Regions from separate parts of the Cupriavidus sp. TMH.W2 genome, predicted to be linked through region 2. Evidence: predicted binding sites of a transcription regulator. Region 2 holds the regulator's gene; each other region holds the start of a gene.
The links. The regulator LexA, encoded in region 2, represses DNA repair genes until DNA is damaged. The targets are predictions, from matches to a motif close to ACTGTATNNNNATACAGT.
Positions count from the first base shown of each region.

Region 1: a site for LexA is predicted at 1,039-1,056, ahead of ACREYQ_RS32920 (LexA family protein). Genes of this name have one in related genera too.
Region 3: a site for LexA is predicted at 5,724-5,741, ahead of recA (recombinase RecA). Genes of this name have one in related genera too.

Region 1 covers NZ_CP193795.1:211,213-218,992, forward strand. The annotation lists gene ACREYQ_RS32915 (Y-family DNA polymerase) at 1-581, opposite strand, end outside; gene ACREYQ_RS32920 (LexA family protein) at 578-1,018, opposite strand; gene ACREYQ_RS32925 (hypothetical protein) at 1,173-1,382, opposite strand; gene ACREYQ_RS32930 (hypothetical protein) at 1,517-2,053, shown strand; gene ACREYQ_RS32935 (hypothetical protein) at 2,160-2,339, shown strand; gene ACREYQ_RS32940 (hypothetical protein) at 2,454-2,747, shown strand; gene ACREYQ_RS32945 (hypothetical protein) at 2,764-3,183, shown strand; gene ACREYQ_RS32950 (hypothetical protein) at 3,333-4,148, shown strand; gene ACREYQ_RS32955 (DNA cytosine methyltransferase) at 4,281-5,714, shown strand; gene ACREYQ_RS32960 (hypothetical protein) at 5,863-6,444, shown strand; gene ACREYQ_RS32965 (hypothetical protein) at 6,655-7,395, opposite strand; gene ACREYQ_RS32970 (SprT-like domain-containing protein) at 7,382-7,780, opposite strand, start outside.
Region 2 covers NZ_CP193792.1:2,084,009-2,091,788, forward strand. The annotation lists gene rpsR (30S ribosomal protein S18) at 1-29, opposite strand, end outside; gene priB (primosomal replication protein N) at 33-332, opposite strand; gene rpsF (30S ribosomal protein S6) at 422-796, opposite strand; gene ACREYQ_RS09565 (asparaginase) at 915-1,907, opposite strand; gene lexA (transcriptional repressor LexA) at 2,163-2,816, shown strand; gene ACREYQ_RS09575 (hypothetical protein) at 2,931-3,101, shown strand; gene ACREYQ_RS09580 (hypothetical protein) at 3,141-3,485, opposite strand; tRNA gene ACREYQ_RS09585 (tRNA-His) at 3,579-3,654, opposite strand; gene ACREYQ_RS09590 (hypothetical protein) at 3,757-4,035, opposite strand; gene ACREYQ_RS09595 (hypothetical protein) at 4,404-4,556, shown strand; gene dusA (tRNA dihydrouridine(20/20a) synthase DusA) at 5,005-6,018, opposite strand; gene ACREYQ_RS09605 (NADPH-dependent FMN reductase) at 6,204-6,764, opposite strand; gene ACREYQ_RS09610 (enoyl-CoA hydratase/isomerase family protein) at 6,894-7,780, opposite strand, start outside.
Region 3 covers NZ_CP193792.1:594,403-602,182, forward strand. The annotation lists gene ACREYQ_RS02785 (L,D-transpeptidase family protein) at 1-130, shown strand, start outside; gene ACREYQ_RS02790 (YcbK family protein) at 162-749, shown strand; tRNA gene ACREYQ_RS02795 (tRNA-Met) at 855-931, opposite strand; gene ACREYQ_RS02800 (MFS transporter) at 1,063-2,763, opposite strand; gene ACREYQ_RS02805 (DUF4212 domain-containing protein) at 3,015-3,335, opposite strand; gene ACREYQ_RS02810 (sensor histidine kinase N-terminal domain-containing protein) at 3,335-4,897, opposite strand; gene ACREYQ_RS02815 (response regulator) at 4,955-5,644, opposite strand; gene recA (recombinase RecA) at 5,882-6,952, shown strand; gene recX (recombination regulator RecX) at 7,074-7,541, shown strand.

The sequences.
Region 1 (7,780 bases), on a different replicon from region 2:
CGTCGACCAACTCCCCAGACATCGCCAACCTCGATTTCTCGCATGAGCGTCGCGAGTGCCCCACGCGGCATCACTGTCAAGTCGCAGACTCCGTTCCAATGCGGCCGAGCCTTGGCGACCGCGTTGGCGAGCTTGGCCCGCGTCAGCGTATCGGCAATTCCAACGCAGGTTGGGAGTCCCACGTGCTGTAGCACGCGCGACCGGATCTCCTGACCGTATGCCGTCAAGTCGCGCTTGAAGCCGCTCAGACCCAGGAAACACTCATCGATCGAGTAGATGTACTGTTCTGGGCTGAATTGGGCGATCACACTCATCATCCTGGCGGACATGTCGCCGTACAACTCAAAGTTCGCGCTCAGTGCGACGAGTCCCGCCGATTCTTCCAGGTGACGGATCTGGAACCACGGCTGCCCCATCTTGATGCCCAGCGCCTTCGCTTCTGCCGTACGTGAAATTACGCAGCCATCGTTGTTACTGAGGCTAACGAGAGGCCGCCCCTCCAGCGAGGGGCGGAATACCCGCTCACACGAGCAATACATGCAGTTCGCGTCGATCAACGCGATCGGCCCGGATACGATCACAGTAGGCTCTTGATGCAGTGCGTCACGACCCCCCAGATCACAAGCTCACTCGCCTCGCGCATGCGAATATCAGGGTAAGTGGGATTAGCGGCTTGCAGCTTGACGATCCCATTCTTCCGATACAGACGCTTCACGGTCAACTCTCCGTCCAGGATCGCGACGACAACTTGCCCGTGCTCTGGTGTGAGGGCGCGGTCGACCACAAGCCTGTCGCCATCGCAAATGCCCGCCAAACTCATGCTGTCCCCGCGCACCCAAACGAAGAACGTGGCGTCGGGGTGCCTGATCAGGACCTCATTCAGGTCAATGCGCTTGACGCCCAGGTCTTCGGCCGGCGAGGGGAACCCGGCCGGCACGCGAAACGATATCTCAGTGACGCTTGCCGAGCCTGCCGCGGCGACCTGGCGGACTTCAAGGGAGGGGGTGACTTCTAACATACCTGCATAGCTCTTTTTGCACTGTATATACGTACAGTATTCTAGCGTCAAATCAGCCCTTGTCCGTTTCGAAAACAAAGAAGTGTCGCATTAGGCACCTACCGATTCCGCGGCAAAGGAAAAAGCCACCAGGGATGCCCCGGTGGCTTTTGACTTACTGAATAGGCCTCACCGCTTCTTCGTGCAGGTAGAGGCTCATGACGAGCAGCAGCAAGGCTGCTTGCCGATTGAGGCGCGAGAGGATGGCCTTGAGTCCGGCCGCATCCGAGATTTCTGCGCGCACCCGAGGATGCAGGCAGAGGAGGGCAAGGACGAGAAGCGATCCGGGCATGGCCAGGAACGCAGCAAGCGCAAGTTTCTTCATGGTGGTGACTGATCTCCGTTATCTATTGAACGGATATGCGTCACGCGCCCAGATAACCGGCTTCCTATTGGCTGATTGACATCTCATTGGACAAGGCCATCGCAAGGACCTTGCAATCATCTCAGGGAGATCTCATGGAAGCGAACGAAACGAAGAAACTCACAAAGAACCAACTCCGGCGTGCGATCGGCGAACAACTGGGCAATTGGCTTTGGGGCCGCCGTTCCAAGAAGCCCAAGGTTGAGCGCGTCCAGGCGATCCTTGAGTACCGCCGGCTGCGCGCCTCGCTCGAGGCAGGGCAATATGTCGACGAGCTCAACGCGCGAGGCAACATCGTTCATCGCGACATCGACGCCGACCTCCTGCTCGGCTTCAAAGGCGGTAGCCGTTACCCCTACGACCAAAAGCTCTGCGCATCGGGCTGGAAACAGTACGACACCGACCAGGATGCGCCGTACTTCGGCTGCTGGGTTCACATCGACATGCGCATGACCATGTGCTATTGCGAAGGCGATCGCATACTGGTCATTTGTCCCACGACGGAAACCCTGAAGGAGGAACTCGACAACATGGCGCAGTTTTACGGGCCGCCGCCGGCTGCCTTCATCCATGTGGACAACGACCGTCGCGTCACCCACTTCATCGAGGCTCGCCCCGCAGTCGCCGCATAGGCCAGTCCACCGTAACCCATGATGACCCCCAGTTTTGCGGCTGGGGGTTCTTCTATTAGCGCGTGTGCTTCATATCCGGTTGCAAGCCAACCAATTTGGAGATCTCATGAGCCTGTGGCCTGAACTCAAACTCCCACCCATCAATCTTTGGAGCGCACCCAAGTTGCTCGGGCGAAGCTACTCGCTCGCCGACCTCACTCCGGCAGAACAGCACCCGCCTGCGACGCGCCGCCCGAAGGTAGCCCCCATCAGCACTGAAATTCAGCGGCTGATGAAGACGCGATGAAGAAACAATCCACCCCACGCCCCGAGCAGCTCGTCTGCCGGGGCGTCTTTACTTCCGACTGATTGTCATCCCCTCTTGCAGGGCAATCCCATCGATATCAACAGGAGCGAATGCATGAGAATTGATGACCAACGCAAAGTGTGCTGGGCAAAGGCAGGAGATGTGATCCAGCTCGTCAAGGAAGGAGAACCGCAGCCCGGATATTGGCTCGTGAGCAAAATCCCTAATGCACAGCGCCAGGCACAGATCGTCTCCCGAGCTATCGAATCCAATGGCCTCTATTCCGCGAAGGAGGATTTCTTCATGACCAACCTCGAATCTGGCGAGATCCACCCTCTGCCGCACCTCTCGTCTAAGTGCTTCATTCGACGGGACGCGACACTGGTTCTCGCCTCTGACGACCAGTAACGGACAGGAGGAAATTATGTCGACCATCCCAATGCTTGCCGGTGCCGGCAAGAGCGTGACTGTCGCCGCGGCGGAAAACCTGCGCCGCCTCAGCCAAAGCACCGCCATGGACATTCGCCTCCAAACGCTCATCGATGCGGGTTTGGCAGATGATCGATCCACGCTTCTGCGCTTGATCGATCAGCTTAAGGTGATTCAGCGCTCGACGTTAGGGCGAGTCAAGGCCGCGGCGCAGGATGCGATTCGCAAGGCCGAGCCCTCGCTGCTGGATTCGAACGTGGCGATCCAAGCCCTGGGCGTCGCAAACGTGACCTCCATAGGCAACGAGAACGTGTACTTGGAAAAGGACGGCACCGCGTTCTACTTCAAGCCCGCAAACAACGATCGATTCACGGTCGGGCTGCACGACTTTTCCAACGTGGTTGTATTCGAATGACCACTGCGCAATGCGCACTGTGCACTGCGCATTCCGAACCATCCCGCCCCCGGCCGCATTCTGCCGGGGCTTTTTTACGTTCGGGTGATTCACATCTCCCCGTTGTCTGGCCTTCGCAATGGCCCTTTTTTACTCACCAGGAGATAGCAATGCCCATGTTCGAAGTCACCATTCTCAAGGCAGCAGAAGTCGAGGTAGAAGCCGACAATGCCGCGGCGGCTGTGCAGATTGTGCGCAACCAAGACGCCGATGGCGTTCTCGGGTACGACACGCAGGCGTCGGCCACGCCGGTTGTCTTTGGAGCGCACCCGTTGAGTCACTGGCTACGACGACTGGATGAGGAGCGCAATGTTTCGGTGTATGAGGCCGACAATATGCCGGGTCACTTCGGTTACACCGGCTGCGAGGCGGACAACTTCCAGACCATGGAGGAAGCCACTCTTGCCGCTGTGCTGGCCAATGACTTAATCGTCAACGGGGTTCAGCAGCCAGAACCCGTGCCGGTTGCCGGCACTGCGACGGCCAACTTGGACATCTACCGCATGCTGGCTGACGATGGGGTGACTTCCTATTGCGAACAGATCTGTGGTGGCGGTCAATGCGGCACTGGCCAACTCTGCCACAAGGGTGTCGACCTCATGACCGAGATGCCTGCGCCCCTGTGCGACAAGTACGCTGATTCGGTCATTGGCGATCAACCGCACCTGTTCGACGCCATCGAGATTCACGGCGCCCGCGACATGCACCCGGAGAACGATCCACGTGGCACTTGCTTCGAGGTCGACAACGAGAACCCGCAAATCATCGCCGTCTACCTGCGGCTGAAGGAGGGCGGTCTAATGTGTGCGGGTGACTTCGGCGCCTACGATCTGGCAAATGGCTACGCGTCCGAACTGGGCTCGAACTACTCCTGGCCGGTACACAGCTTTGTTAGTGCTGACCTCCAGGCTTCAGCCATGCACTGATACCGCACGTCAACCCATTTCCACCCACCGCCCCGGCTTGCTCACGCAGCCGGGGTTTTTATTTGCGCCTGGCAGTCATCTCCCTTCACGAGGCCATCGCAAGTGGCCAACTTTCACCTTCAGGAGATGATCATGAGCAGAAGTTTGCAGGCAGTTGAAATCCGCACGATCGGCGAGAAGCGTGGCAACCCGCGTCTCTGGATCGATGGCGCCCAAGCAGTCAAGGGCGGGTTCACACCTGGGGTACAGTACACCCCCAAGGTGGATGAAGCGCGATGCTTGCTCACCCTCGAAATCGTCGAGAACGGTGAGCGCGTCGTGTCGAAGAAAGTCGTCCGCGATCGGGAGATCCCGGTAATCGACATCAACAATGGCGATCTGTTGGGGATGTTTGTGAAGTTGGGGTTGACCGCAGTACGGATTGTCGTTCAGTCCCGCCGGATTTTCGTCCTCCCCGTGGCATCCGAGTTGCGAGCGAAGGAACGCCTGGATCGACTGAAGTCAAAGTTGGTCGCTCAGGAACCTTTGGACATCGGGTCTTACTCGGCCGGCGTTGGCATTCTCGATCGAGCTGCCCACGAAGGACTGAAATCAGCAGGCATCGCCTCTCGCTTGGCGTACGCCAATGAGATCCGCGCCGACTGCATGGAGCACGCTTTTGAGCGCAACCCCGTGTATGACGCAAAGACAATCCTGTTGACCGCACCGATGCAAGAGGTCGTGTTTGACGATTGGCTGATGGGGCAACTGCCAAAGCTCGACGGCCTGATTATCGGCATCCCGTGCAGCGGTGCCTCGAACGCTGGGCGCACCAAGCTCAAGCTCGAGCATCCGGAGAATCACCCGGATGTTGGTCACCTCGTTGTGCCGCTTCTGGCGGCCGTCGCCAAGTCCTCGCCGGCATTTCTGGGGATCGAGTGTGTTCCCGGTTGGCTCAACACAGCGTCAGCGGCAATCGCGCGATCGATGCTCCGCGACCTGGGGTATGTGGTCCACGAAACCGTGCTTAACGCGGCCGACTGGAACATGCTCGAACACCGAGAGAGGATGTGCATGGTGGCAGTGACCCAGGGTTTGGACTTTTCCTTTGATCTGGTTCAACGACCGGAACCGCAGGAGCGACAACTTGCGGAGATCATGGATCAGGTGCCGCTGGACAATAAGTGTTGGAGCGAGCTCACATACCTGAAGGAGAAGCAGACCAGGGACGAAGCTGCCGGCAAGGGCTTCAAGATGACCATCGTCGACGAGACGGCAACCAAGGTTCCAACGCTGAACAAGACCTTGGCAAAGCGGCAGAGCACGGGCACCTTCATTCGACACCCGGAGAACCCGGATCTGCTGAGAATCCCAACGGTCTGCGAACATGCCCGCGCAAAAGGCATTTGGGAAGACATGGTCCGAGACGTAACGCAGACCTTTGGCCATGAAATCTGTGGCCAGGCCGTCAGCACGCCACCGTTTATCGCGGTGTTCAAAGCCATCGGCGACATGCTCCAACGATTCAAGCAAGCGATCGAGGTCAGGTTTACCTCGTTTGTTCGCGCAGATCTGAAGGCAGCCTAACCCCTCCCACGCCACCAGCTCAAAACTGGTGGCGTTTTTCTTTTCCTCTTTGCCTACGCCTGGCCTTATCCCGCCCTGTGAGCCATCCCCACATGCCAAGCCAATCGCCGCATGCCTCGCAAGGGAGCGGCTCACTTCAGGAGAAACCATGTCTCAAATCCGTGTCCGCATCAACGGCAAAGAAGTTCCGCAAGTGGGCGAGAGCCCTGTGTCACTCGAGATGGCCCTCCCGGGCGGCAATCAGGAAAGCGACACCAGCATCGTCCTTCAACTGTCGGATGAAGGGCTGTCGTTCGAGTTCATTGACGGCAGGGATGGCCAGACCCTTGGAATGCACCGCCAGGTCGTTGTGTCGCTGGGTCACCTTCGAGATCTGGCCTTGGACCGCCGCGAGATTCGTCTCAGTCTGATGGAGAACGACGACTGCGCCGTACGGCAAGAGGACATCACGGACATGGCTGGGCAGATGATTGCCGAGGCAGTCCTTGATCAGCTCCAGGACGCTGATGAACTGGGCGGCGTCGATACGCCCGAACAGTATGTCACCTTGATGTACTTTCTCGCGCGACGTGCCTTCAGCGAGCCAAGACCTGCTCAGCGAATTCTGGACTTGCTGAGCCGATTGCCAAAGTCATCAACGTTCTGCCACCGTTCCCAGTCGACGGCGATGTGGTCTCGGCCGAAACCATTGCGCTCGCCCTGGCAGTGCTATCTGGACGGCCCGCGGTAGTTGACGACACGGCGATGGGCGAGATTGACATGTTGATCGGCTTGCGCGTCCCGCTCGTTAAGCTCCCAAACCCGCAGCAATGCGGACTCCACGACCGCTACTTGCTGTGTCGAGCCGACGCGGACGGAGTCACCTCGGATCGGCGGAAGCAGGAGATCGTTATCTAAACCAACCGCGCCATCACCTAAACCAGGTGGTGGCGTTTCCTTTTCAAAGCTGCCCGCATGGCTGTTCACTCGCGCCGCGATCGATTCCCGACGCTGGCTCTGCCGCCTCTTCAAGGAAAGCCATGGCTTGCCGGCAAAAGCGCCCCGCCTCCGCAAGGGATCTGAGGTAGGCCGCATCGGCAAACTTGCGTCTTGCCAGATCTTGGTAGTCCAACCGGAACGCCTCTGCCGCTTCCATCTCCAAGCCCTCGGCGCTGCTTATGTGTGTGGCGATCTGATCCTGTGTGAACCGCCCTGCAGGCTCCCAAGACAGTGAGCCGAACCTTAGGCGCCCGGTGCTGATGATCCGGCCTAGGTCATCGAGAATTTCGGCCCAGTCAATTGATCCGATTGACTCGTCTTCGTCGAGGTCCTCAGCGAATTTCTGACACCACAACGCTTCAACGCGCTCGCTGGTCAGCAACTCCCTCGCAACATCCAGTGAGCAGGAGGGGATGCGAACCACGGCCGTTGCCTTCCTGGAAAACGTAGTCGCACTGATGTGCTGGCCACGCATTTCAACGGCGATGTATCCATGAATTCGCACTGAGGTTGCCGCCGTTGCAATCGACTCTGCCAGGCGAGCGAGCTCACGACTTTCGCGTTCGCAGGGGACGCCTAGCCTCCTTTTGCCGCGGACGACCGTCGAAAGGACATGGTATCCAACCCGCTCTCGTACTGACGCCAGCAACATATCTATCCCCGCCTGTGTCAATTTCACTATCCTCGTATCAGTGCGCTTCAAAGCGCTTTTGACAGTCCCCGCACACCACGTTCACGGACGGTTTCGCCCACAAATTCGTTCCGCAGCCACCGCAGGTGTACTTCACCCGATTGCTTCGATCAACGGATACCCCCGCGGAAGCGGTTCGTCCGCCGCTGATGCGATCACCGCCGGCGGCAGAGGTAGGTCGAACCACCTCAAGGCCATTGCTGATGGGAATCGGCGAGAAGACTGGCACCTCGACCGACAGTCCCTTGCCGCCGGTTTCGTCATCGTCATCTTCCTCTCCATCTACCTCTGTCGTTGAGGCATCAATCCCAAGACTTCCGTGGGGCTTCGCCGACTTCGCAGGAATTTCCACAGTTCCCGCATACGTGTAGTCCTTGCGACTGAACTCCGGGTAGCG
Region 2 (7,780 bases):
TTCTTGTTGTCACGTTTGACGAATGCCATGATTCAATCCTTTTCGAATGCTTTACATCCAGTGATGTGAAAGACGAGAGCCTTGCTGTTGCGGTGCTTGCGAGCCAGGAATCCTTCGCAGTCGAGCAGCGTGCCGAGCGGTAGCCGCTCCAGACGCTGGCCAACCTGGCCGATCCCCATCGCCGCGATTGCAAACTCGACCTGCCGCGGCGTTTGCGCCTCGACGGCCTCGCCGCTGTACTGCAGGATGCAGTTCACGACGGGGACCCCGGCCGGGGTATAGCGCAGGGCATCGCGTTCCGCCAGGGTGGCGGCAAGCCGAAGCTGGTTCAACGCGGGGCCTCTTGCTGGTTGCAATCCTTGCTGTTTCCACCCGTGCCCTGGCCAACGCTGTCAGCCACGGCGCGCACCGCAGTCCGCACTCAGGCGGCCTGGCCTTCGGTGGTCGTTTGCGCGGCCTTGCGGGCTTCTTCGCGCTGCACTTCCTTCATCATCGGCGAGGGTGCGGTCTCGGCCTTCTTGGTCTGCACGATCAGGTGGCGCAGGACGGCGTCGTTGAACTTGAACGCGTGTTCCAGTTCAGCCAGCGTTTCCTTGCCGCATTCGATGTTCAGGCAAACGTAGTGAGCCTTGGCCAGCTTCTGGATCATGTAAGCCATCTGGCGACGGCCCCAGTCTTCCACGCGGTGAACGTTGCCGTTCTGCGAGGTGACGAGCTGCTTGTAGCGCTCGATCATGGCGGGCACTTGTTCGCTCTGGTCCGGGTGGACGATGAAGACGATTTCGTAATGACGCATTGACGCTCCTTTTGGATTAGCCACCCGGGCGTCACGAGTCCGGTGTGGCAAGGTTGAATAGCCTTAAATTATAGCCCGTATTCTGACAAGCGCGCAAGCCAATGATTACACAGGCAAATCAGGCGCTGGCAAATACCGCCTGCAGCCGCGCCGGGTCGCGCGCCAGCCCCGCATCCGCTGCCAGCGCCAGGACCAGCAGCACGCGCGCCTTATAAGGATTGAGATCCGTGGCGGAAACGAAAAGCCCGTCGGCGGGGCTGGGCTGGGGCGGAATCGCCACATGGCCGGCACCGGTACGCGAACTGCGCACCACTGCCACCCCCGAAGCCGCGGCATCGGCCAGCGCCGCGGCCAGCACGTCGTGCACCGAGCCATTGCCGGCGGCCGCCACCACCAGCCCGGCAACCCCCGCCTGCACCAGCGCATCCACGGCCACCCTGCCCGGCTGGGCGTAGCTCGCCACGATCTCCACCACCGGCCACGCCGCGGGCATCGGCCCGATCGTCCATGCCGCACGCGGCGCGCGGGCGAAGCGCACATAGTCGTCCTGCACGAAACCCAGCGGTCCGCAGGCCGAGACAAAAGCATCCACCGCCGACGTATGGGCCTTGGCCACATCCCGTGCCGCGTGGATCTGCTGGTTCAGCACCACCAGCACCCCCTTGCCGCGCGCCTGGGGGTGGGCGGCCACGCGCACCGCATCCAGCAGGTTTAGCGGCCCGTCCGCCGACAGCGAGGTCGACGGGCGCATCGCCGCCGTCATCACGACGGGCACCGGACACGATTGCGTCAGATGCAGCGCCATCGCGGTTTCTTCCAGCGTGTCCGTGCCATGCGTAATCACGATGCCCGCGACATCGGGCAGCGCCGACCAGTGCTGCACCCGTGCCGCCAGCGTTTGCCAGAGTGCGAAGGTCATGTCCTTGCTGTCGACCTGAGCCACCTGCTCGGCCTCGACCCGGGCCACCGACTGCAACGCGGGCACCGCCGCCAGCAACGACGACACCGGCACGGTCGCCGCCTGGTAGCGGGCGCTGCTGGCGGGATTGCCGGCCGCTCCGGCAATAGTGCCGCCGGTGGCGAGCACGACGATACGAGGCAATTGGGTCATGGGGGAGCGCAGGGAACAGGGAACGATGAGCGGCAATTGTAACGGGCACGCCTGCCTTGCCGCGGGCTGGCGCAGCCAACGCGCCTCCGGTCCATGCGAGCCGCCTCAAAAATTCTGCTTGCGCTCAGGCTGATACTGTATAAAATCACAGCATACTGTTTAAACATACAGTGCCTGGCCCGCCGGATGCAGGATAAGGGATCGGCAGATCCATGACCCGACATTCCCCGCGGCCCCGCACGGAACGGCGATCCCATGGCGACCCTGACACCCCGGCAGCAGCAGATTTTCGATCTGATCCGCAACACGATCCGCCGCACCGGCTTTCCGCCCACGCGCGCCGAAATCGCCGCGGAGTTCGGCTTCTCCTCCCCCAATGCCGCCGAAGAACACCTGAGGGCGCTGGCGCGCAAGGGCGTGATCGAACTGACGCCGGGCGCCTCGCGTGGCATTCGCCTGAAGGTGGCGCGCAGCGATTCGGAAATGCCGGACCAGTTCTCGTTGCCGATGGCCGGCGTGATGCAGCTGACGCTGCCGCTGGTGGGCCGCGTGGCCGCCGGCAGCCCCATCCTCGCCGCCGAGCATATCGACCGGCAGTACCAGGTCGACGCCTCGGTGTTTGACGAACGCCCCGACTACCTGCTGCGCGTGCGCGGCCTGAGCATGCGCGACGCCGGCATCCTCGATGGCGACCTGCTCGCGGTGCGCCGCGCCAGCGAAGCCGCCAACGGCAAGATCGTGGTGGCGCGCCTGGGCGATGACGTCACGGTCAAGCGCCTGCAGCGGCGCGGCGGCCATATTGAACTGATTGCAGAGAACCCGGACTTCACCAACATCATCGTGGAGCCCGGCGAAGAGTTCTCGCTGGAAGGCATCGCCGTCGGGCTGATCCGATCTTCCGGCTTCTAGCCGGGCACCACAGCAGGCGATCCGCCTGCGCGGGCCCACCCCGCTTCCATTGCTTTGCAGACGCCGCCCGGCTTGCCGGGTGTTGACCCCGCTTTGCCTAAAAGAGGTGCCACCATGCCGCAAATCCACCACGTCGCCGCCCGTCGCCCGGTCAAGCCCGTGCCGTTCCGCCAGAGCAAAGGCGTACGCGTCTACCAGGGGGCGCAGCGCCGTACCATGGTCGGCAGCATGGCGGCGATCTGCCGCATGCTTGAACTCGAATCCGCCGACAAGCTGGCGGCCTGAAATTTGCGGGTGCGGTCCGCGCGGCTGGTGGCCCTGCCCTCAGCTACGCGCGCACGCCTTGGTTTCAGCTTCCAGTTCCGTCGGCGTCAGTTGCGGAAACCACGTATCGCTCTTGCGCAACTCCAGCGCGGTGCCATCCGGCTTCGCTGTCAGCGAAATCAGGTAGGCGTATTGGTATTCGCCACCAGACGTAGTCTGGCCGATGCGGATCTCAGTCTGGTTCTTTGCCGGATAGTTGACGACTGAGGCATCATCGCCCAGGTTGTTGCGAAGGCATTTCGCAACATCGCCCATCTTGGCGGGCGTGAACAAGCGCATGGGCTGACGCGCGCGAATCGCCTGATCAGACGTACCGCTGGCACACCCTGCCATCATCGCTGCCATCGCTACGCCAAGCATTACCGCTCGAACAGACATAACACCCCCGGGGAATGCAAAACGGCGCCCCCCTGGGAGGCGCCGTTTTGGAGAATGCTTTGGGGTGGCTGATGGGACTCGAACCCACGACGACAGGAATCACAATCCTGGACTCTACCAACTGAGCTACAGCCACCGTAGAGGTCATCAGCGAAGCGCTGATCGACGAAAAACAAGATTATACAAACAGTTTTCCGAGATGGCTAGTATCCGGCACAAATTTTTTCGACGGGACCGATCAGGTCCGTGATGGACTCCACTTTGCCTCCAGCAGCACTGCCTGCTTGATGGCTTCGATGGTCTCGGCCTCGGTATCGAACTGACCCAGCAGCCGGCGCGACTTGCCGTTCAGCACGGCCTCGTGCAATGCCTTCCCTGCCGCTTCGGAAGTGCCGGGATGCCAGCAGTAACGTGCCGTCCATTTGCCGTCCTGCAGTTGCTCGGCCACCCAAACCACCCGGAAGTCTTCATGAACGACGCCGAACGGCGCTTCGTTTTCCACGTTGTCTTTTTCCATGCTGTTCCCCCTGCCGGCACGGTCCGCATACGTTGCCTTGTCTCGCCTGGGACAGTGCGAGGCATCGTATCACGGCCCGCCTGGCAGGTCGCTCCCACCAGCAGGCGCCAGACCGCATCTGGCCATCGGAGCGGAATTATGCTGTGCACAGCCCCTACCTCCGCAGGGTTCATGCGGCACGTGCCCGAAGCGATACTCGTGCCTGAGGGACATTGACCCCCCTCGACCTTCCCGTCAGGCGGCCCGCCCCATCGGGCCGCCTGCGTCTTTTTGCCCCCGTCCCAGCCGGTACTTCCGCGAGCCCCTGGCGACGGAACCTTGCGCCCATGCGCGAGCCCAACCGACGTGATTGAACGCGGGGAGCGGGCATGCAGATCAAGTGTAGATGGCCGGCGAAGATTTTTGCCGTGGCGGCCCTGGCGGCCATGCTCGGCGGCTGCGCTTCCGGCGGGGCCGACGGCAGGGAATCGAGCATTACGACGTACGGCACGCTGGACGTGGGCATCAGCCATACGAGATAGGCCGCGTGGCCGATGGAACTCTTTATGACGATGACCGTCTAATCTCCTCGCTTGGTGCATGCAAGACGAGCGCGCAAAAAAAGAGTCCGCAGCGCGGACTCTTAACTTTAGCGATCTCAAATGCCCTGAAGGCCGTTGCACTGTAACGGCCATCCCGGGAATGCACCATTCGGGTAAACGAAGAGCGGCGAGCCATAACAACGCCGACGAAAAAAAAGCCCGCCGAAGCGGGCTAATAATCAGTTGAAGAAAGCCCTGTATTCGAGGGCAGGCACAGTGTAAGAAAGTGCCCTGCCTCAGCGAATTAGGGGAATCCCTTTCCTGGTGCCGGTTTCCAGGCAATCAGGCATGGCAAGTGCGGCGCGCGGTACCCCCGCGCAGCCATGCATACTTTCGCGATTCGGAGTTAGAGCGCGACCTCGGCATCGCGCACGCTGGCCGCAAGCGCCTACGCGGCCAGCGGCTCCCGGGCCTGCGGCCGCAAATGCGTGCGGGCCTCTTCGAACAGCGCATCCACATGTGCCCGCGTGCGCGCCGCGTTCATCCGCTTCGCATCCGACAGCACGCGGCGCCAGCCACGTCCGCCGGCCATGCCGCGATGCAGGCCAAGCATATGCCGCGTCACGGCCCCCATATACCCGCCCCGTTCCACCAGGTCGCCGATATAGCGCTGCATCGCCAGTTCGACATCGAGCCGCGACGGCACCGGGGCGCTCGCATCGTCATAGAAGCGCGCATCCATTTCCGCCAATACATAGGGCTGGTGATAGGCCTCGCGCCCGATCATCACGCCATCAACGTGTTCGAGATGTGCCGCCATCTCGTCATAGCTGACGATGCCGCCGTTGATCAGGATTTCCAGATCGGGAAACTCCTGCTTCAGCTGGTAGGCGACTTCGTATCGGAGCGGCGGAATCTCGCGGTTCTCCTTCGGGCTCAGGCCCTTCAGGATCGCATTGCGCGCATGGACGATAAACGTGCCGCAGCCCGCCTCGGCCACCTTGCCGACAAAGTCGCGGACGAAATCATAGTGCTCGATCTTGTCGATGCCGATGCGATGCTTGACGGTGACCGGGATGTCCACCGCGTCGCGCATCGCCTTCACGCAGTCAGCCACCAGTTGCGGCTCGGCCATCAGGCAGGCACCGAAGGCGCCGCGCTGCACGCGCTCGGACGGGCAGCCGCAGTTCAGGTTGATTTCCGCATAGCCCCACTGCTGGCCCAGCTTCGCCGCCATGGCGAGGTCGGCCGGCTCACTGCCGCCCAGTTGCAGCGCGACCGGGTGTTCGGCCGCATCGAAATCCAGGTGGCGCGGCACGTCGCCATGCAGCAGCGCGCCGGTGGTCACCATCTCGGTGTACAGCCAGGTGTGGCGGCTGAGCTGGCGGTGGAACATGCGGCAATGACAGTCGGTCCAGTCCATCATGGGCGCGACCGAAATGCGGCGGGGATTCACGTTCATGAAAATACGGCAGTTTGGGGCGGTCCGAGCGGAGTAGCGTCGGCAGGCCCGGGGGCGCATGGCGATGACATATGCCGATCACGGCACCCCAGGGTCGCAAGGACCGCGCGCGAGGCAAGCGGCCCGCGAGAAGACGAGAGTATAGGCTACCGCGCCAAGGTTCGCTGCGCCCCGCCCCAGTCGTTTCAGCGCGGCGCGGTCCGCTCGATCCAGCTGGCAAACGTCGTCAGAAACTTGCCAAGGAAGCCCTTGGTCGACTCATTGGCGATGCCGCCCTGCTCATCAAACAGCTTGTCGACGCCGCTGATATACGCCTCAGGCTGCTGCAGCATCGGGACATTAAGGAACACCATCGACTGGCGCAGGTGCTGGTTGGCACCGAATCCGCCGATGGCCCCGGGCGAACCACTGATGATGGCGCCAGGCTTGCCGTCCCAGACGCTGCTGCCATAAGGGCGCGAACCCACGTCGATGGCGTTTTTCAGCGGGGCGGGCACGGAGCGGTTGTATTCCGGGGTCACGAACAGCACGGCGTCGGCACGGCGGACGCGGTCGCGGAAGGTGGTCCAGGCCTGGGTCGGATTGCCATCGAAATCCTGGTTGTATAGCTCCAGGGCACCGATTTCGACGATCTCCAGCTTGAGCTGCGGCGGCGCCAGCGCGATCAGCGCCTTGGCCAGCTTGCGGTTGTACGACTCCTTGCGCAGGCTTCCCACCAGTACAACGACATCGCGCGGATTACTCATTGCGGCTCCTTTGACTGTGCGAACGGAATGGCACAGACGGCGCCCGCGGCCAGGAATGCCCGGGCCGCGGGCGCCAGTCCAGCCGTCACTCTACCCGAGTCGGAGCCGGCATGTCCTGCGCAGCGGATCTCAGGCAGTCTTGCCGAGCGCCACCAGCGGGTGATCCCCGGCATGCCACGGGCTGTCGAAGAACGACATCACCTTCTCGCGGCTGACTTCATCGAGCCGGGCGTGTTGCCAGCGCGGCTTGTGATCCTTGTCGACGGCCAGCGCGCGGATGCCTTCGACGCCGTCGCCCTTGCGGAACACGTAGTGCATCATGTCCAGCTCCATGCGCAGTTCATCTTCCAGCGTCATGCTGCGTGCGCGGCGGATCTGCTCCAGCGTCACGCACAGCATGAGCGGCGAGCGGCTGCGCAGCATGGCGGCGGTCTGCGCGGCCCAGTCACCCGGGGCGTCGCTGACGGCGGCAAGGATGTCCGGCATGGTGTTGCCGGCGAACAGGGCATCGATCTGCGCCGACAGCCCGGCCAGCGTGCTTTGCGCCGGCACGCAATCATCGCGGTGCGGGGCGGTGAAGCCTTCGATATGCGCCAGCACCGCGTCGCCGCTGGCAAACTGCAGCGTGCGCAGCGAATCGACCAGTTCCGCCAGGCGGTTGCCCGGCAGGTAGGTGTCGGCCAGCCCGGCGTGAAGCGCGTCGGCGGCGTGGATCACGGTACCGGTCAGGCCCAGGTACTCGCCGATGCGCCCCGGCGTGCGCGCCAGGAACCAGCCGCCACCGACATCCGGGAACAGGCCGATATTGGTTTCCGGCATGGCCATCCGGGTGCGATCGGTGACCAGGCGCAGCCTGGCGCCTTGCGAGATGCCCATGCCGCCACCCATCACCACGCCGTCCATCAGCGCGATATAGGGCTTGGCGTAGCGGTGGATGAGGAAGTTGAGCGCGTATTCCTCGACAAAGAACTGGTCGAGCAGCGGATCGCCTGCGTGCGCGGCCTGGTGGAAATAGC
Region 3 (7,780 bases), 1.5 Mb from region 2:
CGCCGACGGTCGTGTATCCTTCTTGCCTGATATTTACGATCAGGACAAATTGCTGGACAAGGCACTGCAGCAACGCAGCGGAAGGCCCCGGCAACCAGCTATCGCAAGCGCCTCTGACAGCATCCATTGAGGCGCCACCCGCACATTCAGAGGAAGTTCTAATGACTGATGCGACGCGCAAGGCACGCCGCCGCTTTCTTCATACCACCGGAACCCTGGCCCTCGCCGCCGGCCTGATGCCGCTGGCGCCGCGCCAGGCGCTGGCCAGCCTGCCTGCGAACCAGGGCCTGGCAGGCCTGCCAGATGCCCGCGCGCTGGCTTTCGACCACACCCATACCGGCGAGCACGTGTCCTTGGTCTACGCCGTGGGCGACCGCTTCGTTCCCGAAGCGCTGACCACGCTCAATGGCTTCCTGCGCGACCATTACTCCGGCCAGGTCGGCACGATCGACCCGCAGCTGTTCGACCTGCTGTTCCAGGTCCGCCGCGAGCTTGGCACCGACCAGCCGTTCCAGGTCATCTCCGGCTACCGCAGCCCGGCCACCAACATGCGCCTGCGCAACACGCGCGGCGGCGGCGTGGCCAGGCACAGCCTGCATATGGACGGCAAGGCCATCGACATCCGCCTGGCAGGCGTGCCGCTGGCGGATGTGCGAGACGCGGCCAAGTCGTTGCAGGGCGGGGGTGTCGGCTTCTACGAGTCCGACCAGTTCGTGCACATCGATACCGGGCGCGTGCGTTACTGGTAAGCGTTGAGCGTAGCCGCCCAAAATGGGCGGCTTGCTTTTCCGTCCTGGCAATTCGCCAAAGCAAAAAGCCGCGACCCCTTTCGGGATCGCGGCTTTTCAAATAGATGGTGGCGAATCAGGGACTCGAACCCCGGACCTGCGGATTATGATTCCGTCGCTCTAACCGACTGAGCTAATTCGCCAACGAAGACTGAGATTATACCTAGGGTTTCGAGGCTGTCAACACCTTCCCGTGAAGATTTTGCACGAAGGCTTCGTGCAAAAAAAACGGCAGGCGGATGGCCTGCCGTTTCATTCAGTGCCGCGCGACCGGTCAGTCGTTGGCGTAGATGTTCACGTCCTTGGTCTCGCGGACGAACAGCGCGCCCACCACGAAGGTGATGGCAGCGATGATGATCGGGTACCAGAGGCCGTAGTAGATGTTGCCGTTCTGGGCCACCAGCGCGAACGAGATGGTGGGCAGCAGGCCGCCGAACCAGCCGTTGCCGATATGGTAGGGCAGCGACATCGAGGTGTAGCGGATGCGGGTCGGGAACAGTTCCACCAGCATGGCGGCGATCGGGCCGTAGACCATGGTGACGTAGATCACCAGGATCGTCAGGATGACCAGCACCATGATGGTATTCATCTGCGCCGGATCAGCCTTGGTCGGATAGCCGGCAGCCGCCATCGAATCGCCCACTTCCTTCTTGAAGGCGGCGATCTGCTTCTTGCTGGCGTCGTCGAAGCTGTGGCCGGCAGGAACCAGCGTGCCGTTCAGCGAGGTGATTTCCTTGTCGCCGATCTTCACCGTAGCGGTGGTGCCAGCCGGAGCGTTCACGACTTCATAGCTGGCGGAAGCCTGGGCCAGGGTCCGCTTGGCGATGTCGCAGGAGCTGCGGAAGTCCACCTCGCGGGCGATCGGGCTGCCCTGGAACGAGCACTGCTTCGGGTCGGCGGTGACAACGATCTGGGCGGTCTGCTGGGCACGCTCCAGCGCCGGGTTGGCGTAGTGCGTCAGGGCCTTGAACAGCGGGAAATAGGTCAGCACGGCCAGCGCGCAGCCCAGCATGATGATCCACTTGCGGCCGATCTTGTCCGACAGCGAGCCGAAGAAGATGAAGAACGGCGTGCCGACCACCAGGGCGCCGGCGATCAGCAGGTTGGCCGACTTGGCGTCGACCTTGAGCACCTGGGTCAGGAAGAACAGCGAGTAGAACTGGCCGGTGTACCAGACCACGGCCTGGCCGGCGGTCAGGCCCACCAGCGCCAGGATCACGATCTTCAGGTTGCGCCATTGGGCGAACGACTCGGTCAGCGGCGCCTTGGACGTCTTGCCCTCGGCCTTCATGCGCTGGAATGCCGGCGATTCGCTCATCGACAGGCGGATGTACACCGACATGGCCAGCAGCAGGATCGAGACCAGGAACGGAATCCGCCAGCCCCAGACATCGAAGTTCGGGCCGGTCAGTTCACGGCACAGCAGGATCACGATCAGCGACAGGAACAGGCCCAGCGTGGCGGTGGTCTGGATCCACGCGGTGTAGGCACCGCGCTTGCCATGCGGAGCATGCTCGGCCACATAGGTGGCGGCACCGCCGTACTCGCCGCCGAGCGCCAGGCCTTGCAGCATGCGCAGGGCGATCAGGATCACCGGAGCCGCCCAGCCGATGGTGTTGAAGCCGGGGAGCAGGCCGACGATGAACGTCGACATACCCATGATCAGGATCGTGATCAGGAAGGTGTACTTGCGGCCGATCATGTCACCCAGGCGCCCGAACACCAGTGCGCCGAACGGACGCACGATGAAGCCTGCCGCGAAGGCGAGCAGCGCGAAGATGAAGGCCGAGGTCGGATCCAGGCCGGCAAAGAACTGCTTGGCGATCACGGCTGCCAGCGAGCCGTACAGGTAGAAGTCATACCACTCGAACACCGTGCCCAGCGAGGAGGCCAGAATCACCTTCCTCTCTTCATGCGTCATCGGTGCGTTTTGGGCGCCCCCACCGGGCACCGCAACGTTCTGCGCGTTAGCCATCTTGTCCCCTCCGTCGGTCGAATGGATCTCCGGCGGGCCGCCGGCCGTTGCGTGCGCAACGGCACGCCGCGGCCGTGCTGCCGAAGTTGCAAGGATTGTGGGTCGCGAAACTTACTGCGTTCTGACAGATTCGCGCGCAGAAGTGCTGATTGCGTCGGGGTATACGCTAGCCGCCGACGGGCATTTTCATGCTGCATTGCGGTGGGTTGCCGCCGCGACAGACTGGCATTTGCAGGGCACCGGCGATGCCGCTATGCAGCATCCGAGTGTGCGCCGCGCGAGGCGCCCTGCGAAGGAGGGGCGGGGGCGACCGGGTGTTCGTCGGCGTCCTCGTCGGCCCGGTTCATGAGCCAGGCGTAGAGCGCGGCCATCAGCACGTAGACGATCAGCGCGCCCTGCGCGCCGACCCAGAACGAAAATGGCCAGCCGAAGAAATCAAACCGGAGTTCGCGCGCATACCAGCTGGCGACAAACGTCACCACGAACCAGATGACGAGCAGCATGCCGATCCAGCGCAGGTTGCGGTGCCAGGCCTGCCGCTCGGCAGGCGGAATTTGCGGGTGCTTGTGCATCAGGAAGGCCCGATGTCCGGGCGCCGCAGTGTGATCCGGAAATGCGCGCCAGCCAGGCGCGGTTCCTGCTGGTAGACATGATCGGTGATGCTGACCTCGCCGCCGTGCTGCTGCACGATCTCGCGCACGATGGCCAGGCCCAGGCCGCTGCCTTCGGTATTGGTGCCGAGCACGCGGTAGAAGCGCTCCATCACGCGGTCGCGTTCGGCCGGCGCAATGCCCGGACCGGTGTCTTCCACATCCAGGTAGGCGAACGGCTCGAAGGCGTCGGCGCTGACGCGCACCGTGGCATGCCCGCCGCGCGGGGTGTAGCGGATGGCGTTGTCGAGCAGGTTGTTCAGCATCTCGGTCAGCATCAGGCGGTTGCCCTGGATCATTACCGGATGATCGTCGGCATCCAGCCCCAGGTCGATGTCGCGCGCCCAGGCCTGCGGCAGCCAGTCCTTGACCACCTCGCGCGCGAGCGCCGCAAGGTCCAGCGCGGCCATGCCGCCGGTGCCCGCCAGGTTCTCCATGCGTGCCAGCGACAGCAGCTGCGTGACCAGGTGCGCGGTGCGTTCCGAGCTGCCGGCGATCTGCGCCAGCGAGCGTCGCAGTTCCTCCGGCGACTGCTCGCGCTGCGCCAGCTCGGCCTGCATGCGCAGGCCCGCCAGCGGCGTCTTCATCTGGTGTGCGGCATCGGCGATAAAGCGCTTCTGCGTCTGCACCGACTGGTCCAGCCGTGCCAGCAGGTCGTTGAATGAACCCACCAGGGGCGTGATTTCCTGCGGCGCGGCGCCTTCGTCGATCGGGCTGGTATCGCCGGGGTTGCGCGCGCGGATGCGCTGCTGGATCGCGGTCAGCGGCGCCAGCCCGCGCGACAGCCCGAACCACACCAGCACCACCGCCAGCGGCAGGATCACGAACTGCGGCAGGATCACGCCCTTGATGATCTCGTTGGCCAGCCGCGCGCGCTTGTCCAGGGTCTCGGCCACCTGCACCAGCACCGGCTGGGTGCCGCTGACCTGCTTCAGGTCGATATAGGTATAGGCCACGCGCACGTCGTTGCCGGACACGCGGTCATCGCGCAGCGACACCAGGCCGGCATGGCCCTGGTCGTCCTCGGAGGGCAGCGGCAGGTCGTGGTCGCCGGCGATGTACTCGCCGCGCTTGCCGACCACCTGGTAGTAGATGTTGTCGGTCTCGTCCGCGCGCAGGATCTCGCGCGCCGACAGCGGCAGCTGCAGCGTGACGCGGCCGTTGACCTCGCGCACCTGCTGCGACAGCACGATGGCGCTGGCTTCCAGCGCACGGTCGAAGGGGCCATTGGCGATCGACTTGGCCACCAGGTAAGTCACCGCGATGCTCATCGGCCACAGCAGCAGCAGCGGTGCCAGCATCCAGTCGAGGATCTCGCCGAACAGGGAGCGCGGCGCCGGATGGGCGGAGCTTTCCTCCAGGTGCGGCAGGGCGTCGGCCAGGTCGTGGTCGGTGGCGTCCGCCGCGTTCGTGCCGGGGGCGGTGGAGGAGGGCGGTGGCGCGGCGCGCGGCACGCGCCGCCAGGGCAGTCGCAGCAGGCTCATCTCGGCGAAATTGCGCTCAGGTCAGTCGCGTGGCCTGCGGTGGCGTCGGTCGGTGGATCAATGTGGCGTGGCCACCGCCGGCTGGAATTTCTCCAGGCAGTAGCCGAGCCCGCGTACGGTGGCGATGCGGATGCCGCCCACCTCGATCTTCTTGCGCAGCCGGTGCACATAGACCTCGATGGCGTTGTTGCTGACTTCCTCGCCCCATTCGCACAGGTGGTCCACCAGCTGCTCTTTCGACACCAGGCGGCCGCAGCGCGTCAGCAGGATCTCCAGCAGGCCGATCTCGCGCGCGGACAGCTCCAGCATCTGGTCGTTGAGATACGCGATGCGCCCGACCTGGTCGTAGGCCAGCGGCCCGTGCCGCATCAGCGTGGCGCCGCCGCCGGCGCCGCGCCGCACCAGCGCGCGCACGCGCGCTTCCAGTTCGGACAGGGCAAAGGGCTTGGCCATATAGTCATCGGCGCCCAGGTCCAGGCCCTTGACGCGCTCGTCGACGCTGTCGGCGGCGGTCAGGATCAGCACCGGCAGCATGGCGCCGCGCGCGCGCAGGCGCTTGAGCACTTCCAGCCCGGACATGCGCGGCAGGCCCAGATCCAGGATCAGCAGGTCGAAGGTCTGGGTCGATAATGCAGAATCGGCTTCCAGGCCGTTGGCGACGTAGTCGACGGCGTAGCCGGAGTGACGTAACGAGCGCGTCAGGCCGTCGGCCAGTACGTCGTCATCTTCGGCGATCAGAATGCGCATGGTTGTCTCCACCCTGGCCGGCATAGCCGGCACCGGATGCGCAACGGGCGCAGGCGGCGCGATGGGGCTTGCCAAGCATACTGTTTTTTTATACAGTACCCGCACGTTCCGCTGGGGCCGCCCGGGGAGACCCCCTGGAGTGCGGCCGCGCAGACAGCCGGGCCGGCGCTGATGCCGGCAAATGCCGGTGCCGCGCCACATGCGGCCTATTTATACACCATTGACTCAAGGACGACCATGGACGACAAGAAGGCAGGTGCCGGCGTGAGCGCCGAGAAGCAAAAGGCGCTTGCCGCCGCGCTCTCCCAGATCGAGAAGCAGTTCGGCAAGGGCTCGATCATGCGCCTGGGCGACGGCGAGGTCGAGAAGGACATCCAGGTGGTTTCCACCGGTTCGCTCGGCCTGGATATCGCACTTGGCGTCGGTGGCCTGCCGCGCGGCCGCGTGGTCGAGATCTACGGTCCGGAATCGTCGGGCAAGACCACGCTGACGCTGCAGGTCGTGGCCGAAATGCAGAAGCTGGGCGGCACCTGCGCCTTTATCGACGCCGAGCACGCGCTGGACGTCAGCTACGCTTCCAAGCTGGGCGTGAACGTCGGCGACCTGCTGATCTCGCAGCCGGACACCGGCGAGCAGGCACTGGAAATCACCGACGCGCTGGTGCGCTCGGGCTCGATCGACCTGATCGTGATCGACTCGGTGGCGGCGCTGGTGCCCAAGGCCGAAATCGAAGGCGAAATGGGCGATTCGCTGCCGGGCCTGCAGGCCCGCCTGATGAGCCAGGCGCTGCGCAAGCTGACCGGCACCATCAAGCGTACCAACTGCCTGGTGATCTTCATCAACCAGATCCGCATGAAGATCGGCGTGATGTTCGGCTCGCCGGAAACCACCACCGGCGGCAACGCGCTGAAGTTCTACGCCTCGGTGCGCCTGGATATCCGCCGCATTGGCTCGATCAAGAAGGGCGACGACGTGATCGGCAACGAGACCAAGGTCAAGGTGGTCAAGAACAAGGTATCGCCGCCGTTCCGCGAGGCCTTCTTCGACATCCTGTACGGCCAGGGCATTTCGCGCCAGGGCGAGATCATCGACCTGGGCGTGGACGCCAAGATCGTCGAGAAGTCGGGTGCGTGGTACAGCTACAACGGCGACAAGATCGGCCAGGGCAAGGACAACGCGCGCGAATACCTGCGCGAGAACCCCGATATTGCCGACGAGATTGAAAACAAGGTGCGCGCGGCGCTGGGTGTGGTGGCGATGAACCCCACGGCCGCAGCCACGGCCACGGCGGTAGCGGTCGAAGACTGACCGCGCCGGCGGCCACTGCGCCATCCGGAAGGCCGGGGCATCGCCGATGCCCCGGCCTTTTAGTTTTTTGCCTGTCCTTCCCGCCTGCGCGGGAATGACAGTGGAATTTACCAATCCATCCATGTCAACCCGTCCCCCGCTTTCGCTGAAGGCCCGCGCCGTCGGCTACCTGTCGCGCCGCGAGCACAGCCGCGCCGAGCTGGCGCGCAAGCTGGCGCCGCATGCCGAATCGGCCGAGCAACTGGAGCAGCTGCTGGACGCGCTGGAGCGCGAGAACTGGCTGTCGAACCAGCGCTTTGCCGATAGCCTGGTGCATCGCCGCGGCGCCCGTTACGGCACCGCGCGCGTGATGCAGGAAGCCAAGACCCACAAGCTGGGCAGCGAAGAGCTGGGTGAACTGCAGGAGCGGCTGCGCGCCACCGAAGTCGAGCGCGCGCGCGAGGTCTGGCGCAAGCGCTTCGGCACCCCGCCGGACACGCCCGAGGCCAGGGCAAAGCAGATCCGCTTCATGGTGGCGCGCGGATTTTCGCGTGCGGTCGTCAGCAAGATCATCCAGGGTGCGGACGAAGACTACGGCGACGAGGGTTGAGCGCCAGTGCGTGGTGCTTGCGGCATTTCCCGGCCGGAGTACCTGCAATGGCATCAGGGTGTATTCACTGCGTTGCATTATCTCCGGCCTGAACTTGCGACGATTTTGTTGCCACCGTTGAGCCGGTGTCCGCTGGCGCATTGCGGCAAGGCGCCGTGCCATGGCGGGGCGCCATGGTCGGCCGACAATCCCGACGCGACAGTTGCCGCGCAAGGATGTTCCCGGCCAACGCGGCGCGG